Regions from separate parts of the Pantoea sp. UBA4549 genome, predicted to be linked through region 1. Evidence: predicted binding sites of a transcription regulator. Region 1 holds the regulator's gene; the other holds the start of a gene.
The links. The regulator sigma-54, encoded in region 1, starts transcription at its own class of promoters, with help from an activator protein. The targets are predictions, from matches to a motif close to GTTGGCACANNTTTCGCTNT.
Positions count from the first base shown of each region.

Region 1 (3,200 bases):
AGCGAAAGGCCCTGCTGGCGTTTGCGCAGATGATAAAACGGGGCGCTCTTCCGCCCCATTTTTCCCTGAGCACTGAACGGGTCAGCGCTCTGCAAACGTGAAGGTTAGTGTTTTTTCAGTTTGTCTTTGTGTTTGGTCAGCTGACGTGCCAGCTTATCAACCAGCCCGTCAATGGCCGCGTACATATCTTCCGCTTCTGCTGTGGCGTGCAGCTCACCGCCGTTAACATGCAGAGTTGCCTCTGCAATCTGAGTCACTTTCTCCACTTTCAGAACAATATAAACCTGATTAATACGATCGTAATAGTGTTCAAGTTTGGCAAATTTGCTGTTCACAAATTCACGCAGCGGGTCAGTGATTTCGACATTGAGTCCGGTAAGGTTTAGCTGCATAGGTCTTCCTTCTTAGTTCAGTCAGACCAGCTGTTTACGCTGGTTTGATGGCGGTATAGATAAAGACTCGCGATACTTCGCAACCGTACGTCGCGCTACCATAATACCCTGTTCAGATAACATGGCGGTCAGTTTGCTGTCGCTCAAGGGTTTTGCGGGATTTTCTGCCGCGACCAGTTTTTTTACCAGCGCACGAATGGCCGTGGAAGAGGCTTCGCCGCCGCCTTCCGTGCTGACATGGCTGGAAAAAAAATATTTCAGCTCAAAAATGCCACGCGGACTGTGCAGATATTTTTGCGTGGTCACGCGTGAGATGGTGGACTCATGCATATCGACCTGTTGCGCGATATCTGCCAGCACCATCGGGCGCATATACTCTTCGCCCTGCTCGAAAAACGCCTGCTGCTGAGCAACGATGCAGCGGGTAACTTTGAGCAGCGTGTCATTACGACTCTCCAGGCTTTTGATAAGCCAGCGCGCTTCCTGCAGGTTATTCCGAATAAACTGGCTGTCGCTGTCGCTGCGCGCTGAACCGCCCATGGCGGCATAGTGCTGATTAATTCTCAGGCGCGGCAGGCTTTCAGCGTTCAGTTCCACCACCCAGCGTGCACCCGCTTTGCGTACCAGCACATCCGGAATAACGTATTCCGGTTCACCTGTATTAATTGATTGCCCGGGGCGCGGATCGAGCGACTGGATCAGCAGCATCGCCTCTTTCAGCACCTCTTCCTTCAGGCGGGTCACCCGCATCAGGCTGCGGAAGTCATGATTAGCCAGCAGATCAAGATGTTCACTGACAATCAGGCGCGCCTCTTTTAGCATAGGAGCGTCCGCCGCATATTGCGATAGCTGAACCAGCAGACAGTCACGCAGATCGCGCGCGCCTACACCAACCGGGTCAAACCGCTGGACGCGTTTGAGCACCGCTTCCACTTCATCCAGCGTCAGCTCATCGTCGCCGATACTGTCGCAAATGTCCTGCAGCGTCACGGTGAGATAACCGGTGGTGTCGATCGCATCAACAATGGATGTCGCAATAGCGCGGTCGGTATCGGTAAACGGTGTCAGCTCCACCTGCCACATCAGGTAATCCTGCAGCGACTGCGTGGTTTCTCCCTGGTACACCGGCAGCTCATCATCCTGATAATCAGTTCCGGTGCCGGAAGGGGTACCGGCGGTGTAAATTTCATCCCATGACGCATCCAGCGGCAGTTCGTCAGGCATCTCTTTCTGTTCCAGCGCCTCACGGGTATCTAACGTATCGCTTTCCTGCGTTTCGCGTGCGTCCACTTCATCATGAATATCGGTCTGCTCAAGCAGCGGATTGCTCTCCAGCGCCAGCTGGAGCTCCTGCTGGAGTTCAAGCGTAGAGAGCTGCAGCAGGCGAATGGCCTGTTGCAGCTGGGGGGTCATCGCCAGCTGTTGGCTGAACCTGAGTTGCAAACCTTGCTTCATAATCCGGCTTGAATGTCCTAAGCGAATATCGGGTTGATCGACACCTTATCAGAGTCTGAACTCTTCGCCCAAATAAACCCGCTTAACCTGCTCATCTGCCAGAATTTCATCTGGCGTACCGTGTGCAATCAGATTGCCCTGGCTGACAATATAGGCGCGCTCGCAGACGGCCAGCGTTTCACGCACGTTGTGATCGGTGATCAGGACACCGAGGCCGCTGTCACGCAAATGCTCAATGATCTTTTTGATATCGATAACGGAGATGGGGTCAACCCCGGCGAACGGCTCATCCAGCAGAATAAATTTTGGATTGGCCGCCAGCGCGCGTGCAATTTCCACACGGCGACGTTCGCCACCGGAGAGCGCCTGGCCCAGGCTGTTGCGCAGATGTTCAATATGGAACTCTTCCATCAGCTCATTGGCGCGATCCTGGCGCTGCTCTTCAGTCAGATCGTCACGGATCTGCAGCACGCCCATCAGATTGTCGTAGACGCTCAGCCGACGGAAAATAGAGGCTTCCTGTGGCAGATACCCGATACCACGCCGCGCCCGCGCATGCAGGGGCAGAATACTGATATCTTCATCGTCGATAATAATGCGGCCCGCATCGCGCGGTACAATGCCAACCACCATATAAAACGTCGTGGTCTTACCGGCACCGTTGGGACCCAGCAGTCCGACAATCTCGCCCGATTTAACCTGCAGGCTGACATCTTCCACTACGCGGCGGCCTTTATACGCTTTGGCCAGATTTTCAGCGACTAAAGTTGCCATCGGTCAGTTACTCTTTTTAGGGTTTGCAGCGGAACCGTTTTTATCCTGCAGCTGTGAAGGGACCAGCACCGTAGTGACGCGTTTGCTCTGACCCTGACTATAGGCCTGCATTTTCTGCTCTTTCACCAGATACGTGATGCGATCGCCTTTGATATTGCTGTCCTGCTGCTCAATGAAAGCGTTGCCGGTCAGCTCGACAAAATCGTTGGCCAGCTCATAGTGCAGCTTAGCGGCATGGCCTTTAACCGGCTTGCCGTTGTCCTGCATCTGATAAAACGTGGCCGGGTTACCATAGGCATCGACAATCGTTTTGTTGCTGTCGCCGCCGGGACGGGTCACCACCACTTTATCGGCCGTGATTTTAATCGTACCCTGCGTGACGATAACGTTGCCGGTAAAGGTCGCCACGTTGCCCTGCAGATCCAGCGCCTGATTAACCGAGTCGATATTGACCGGTTTCTCTGAATCGCCGGTGACAGCCAGGGCGGGCAGGCTGCCAATCAACAGCGATCCGAGCAGCAGCGCATTAACACTATTTTTGTTCATTTTGAATTTCATAAGAGGTTTTGACCTTTTCAA
Region 1 is NZ_DGLH01000014.1:37,447-40,646, reverse strand. It holds gene hpf (ribosome hibernation promoting factor) at 105-392, opposite strand; gene rpoN (RNA polymerase factor sigma-54) at 414-1,847, opposite strand; gene lptB (LPS export ABC transporter ATP-binding protein) at 1,896-2,621, opposite strand; gene lptA (lipopolysaccharide ABC transporter substrate-binding protein LptA) at 2,625-3,179, opposite strand; gene lptC (LPS export ABC transporter periplasmic protein LptC) at 3,154-3,200, opposite strand, start outside.

Region 2 (3,200 bases), on a different contig from region 1:
GCGTGACTTCGCTGTCGGTAAAGCCCTGGCCCGCAGCCAGGCTCTCACGCATCACGTCAATGTTCAGCGAAAAGTAGCCGGTCAGTTCCGGCAGCGGTGTGCCAAACAGTTTGCGCGAACTCTGCGCCAGCAGCTGCTGCGCAGCCGGATTGGCATAGCGGATCACCAGCCCGTCATCGACCAGCAGAATACTGTTTATCAGGGAGTTGAGAATCTGCCCTGCATCAGGCAGTGAGCCAGCAACCATACCACGATCCTCTGCACCAAATTAGTGCACTATAGCGTTTTGGGATGGAAAACTCCCTGATAACGGCAATTTTGCGGTGAAAAAAACCCATCCGGAGATGGGCTAAAGTTTCCACGGCAACAAAAAAACGTTGTCCTCTTTTGCCCGGACTGGCGGACAAAAGAGGTGAATGGCCATTTAAACGCTGTAGTAGAGTTCAAATTCAACCGGGTGTGGCGTCATGCGAACGCGATCAACATCTGGCTTGCGCAGCTCGATGTAAGCATCGATAGCGTCGTCAGTGAATACGCCGCCGCGGGTCAGGAACTCGCGATCTTCATTCAGCGCGTTCAGCGCCTCTTCCAGAGAACCGGCTACTTTCGGGATCTCCGCTTCTTCTTCCGGCGGCAGATCGTAGAGGTTTTTGTCCATCGCATCGCCAGGATGGATTTTGTTGATGATGCCGTCGAGGCCAGCCATCAGCAGTGCAGTAAACGCCAGGTATGGGTTAGCCGCTGGATCCGGGAAGCGCGCTTCAATACGGCGAGCTTTCGGGCTGGCAACAACCGGAATACGGATAGAGGCAGAACGGTTACGCGCAGAATAAGCGAGCATAACCGGCGCTTCATAACCCGGCACCAGACGCTTGTAAGAGTTGGTGGTGGGGTTAGCCAGGGCGTTAATTGCTTTAGCGTGCTTGATCACACCGCCGATGTAGAACAGTGCCGTTTCAGACAGGCCGCCGTACTTATCACCGGAGAACAGGTTTACGCCACCTTTAGAGAGTGACATATGGCAGTGCATACCGGATCCGTTATCACCAAACATTGGCTTTGGCATAAAGGTTGCGGTCTTGCCGTAAGCGTGCGCGACGTTGTGCACGACATACTTATAAATCTGAATTTCATCCGCTTTTTTGGTCATGGTATTGAAGCGGGTTGCCACTTCGTTCTGACCAGCGGTTGCCACTTCGTGGTGATGTGCTTCTACAACCAGCCCCATCTGCTCCATGGTCAGACACATGGCAGAACGGATATCCTGAGAGGAGTCAACCGGTGGCACCGGGAAGTAACCGCCTTTCAGGCCCGGACGATGGCCTTTGTTGCCGCCTTCGTACGCTTTGCCGGTGTTCCAGCACGCTTCGATATCATCGATAGCAACATGTGAACCTGAAGTCGACGAGCCGAAACGGATATCGTCAAACAGGAAAAATTCTGGCTCAGGCCCGAACAGCACCGTGTCAGCAATACCGGAAGAACGCAGGTACTCTTCGGCGCGCTTGGCAATGGAACGCGGGTCGCGATCGTAACCCTGCAGCGTGCCTGGCTCAAGGATGTCACACCGGATGATGAGAGTCGGGTCTTCGAAGAACGGATCCATCACCGCGGTGGTGGCATCCGGCATCAGCACCATGTCTGATTCGTTAATGCCTTTCCAGCCACCGATGGATGAACCATCGAACATTTTGCCTTCTTCAAAGAAGTCTGCGTTAACCTGATGAGCAGGAATGGTGACGTGCTGTTCTTTACCTTTGGTATCGGTAAAACGCAGATCGACGAACTTAACTTCATGCTCGTTCATCATCGAGAGAACGTGTTCAGCGGACATACTCAACTCTCCTGGAAATGGTCATCTGTTGTCGTGGTGAGAGAACTCAAAATGCCTGGAATGTGTCACGACTACTGACCACCCCTGACTAAGATCCCGGCAAGCTATTCAGCCATCAGGCCACTGTCGTTTGCACTTAAAAAAGATAAAGCGAATTCTGTGCCAACTTTTTTCAAGCGCGATAAATGGCGCTGTACGGCGCGCTGCGGTGCATCAGCAGCTGCACCAGAACAGACGCATTGCTTTATTATGGTGCAAATCCGTGCGGTGTCAGCACTAAAATGGTGCACAAAGCCAGCAGGATGCAGATATTTGCACCGCTAATGGTGCTAAAAATCAGCAGCGCGAGAATATTGTCGGGAAAACTGTGATCATGTTCAGTATTCCGCTTAATCCGTGTACAATACCGCGTTATTTCTATAATGCCTGAGGCAAAGCTGTGATCGAAAATTTGCGTAACATCGCCATCATCGCGCACGTTGACCATGGAAAAACCACCCTGGTCGACAAACTGCTGCAACAGTCCGGTACTTTTGACGCTCGTACCGAAGCGACTGAACGTGTGATGGATTCCAATGATTTGGAAAAAGAGCGTGGAATTACCATCCTCGCAAAAAACACCGCCATCAAATGGAACGACTACCGTATCAACATCGTTGATACCCCGGGACACGCCGACTTCGGTGGTGAAGTAGAGCGCGTCATGTCCATGGTGGATTCGGTGCTGCTGGTTGTTGATGCGATGGATGGCCCTATGCCGCAAACCCGCTTCGTAACCAAGAAAGCCTTTGCCCACGGTCTGAAACCTATTGTGGTTATCAACAAAATTGACCGTCCAGGCGCGCGTCCTGACTGGGTTGTAGATCAGGTATTCGACCTGTTCGTTAACCTCGACGCGACTGATGAGCAGCTGGACTTCCCTATCATTTACGCGTCAGCGCTGAATGGTATTGCAGGTCTGGAACATACTGATATGGCTGAGGACATGACCCCGCTGTATCAGGCAATCGTCGATCACGTTTCTCCGCCGCAGGTTGAAGCTGATGCGCCGCTGCAGATGCAGATTTCACAGCTGGACTACAACAACTACCTGGGCGTTATCGGTATTGGCCGCATCAAGCGCGGTAAAATCAAGCCGAACCAGCAGGTAACGGTGATTGATAGCGAAGGCAAAACCCGTAACGCAAAAGTAGGCAAAGTGCTGACGCATCTGGGTCTGGAGCGTATCGACAGCGATCTGGCAGAAGCGGGCGACATCATTGCTGTTACCGGTCTGGGTGAGCTGAACATCTCCGATACCATCTGCGACACGCAGAATGTACAGGCCCTGCCGGCGCTGAGCGTGGATGAGCCGACCGTGACCATG
Region 2 is NZ_DGLH01000011.1:12,404-15,603, forward strand. It holds gene glnL (nitrogen regulation protein NR(II)) at 1-247, opposite strand, end outside; gene glnA (glutamate--ammonia ligase) at 425-1,834, opposite strand; gene typA (ribosome-dependent GTPase TypA) at 2,274-3,200, shown strand, end outside.
Region 2: the regulator sigma-54 is predicted to act here: its motif matches at 1,982-2,001, upstream of glnA (glutamate--ammonia ligase).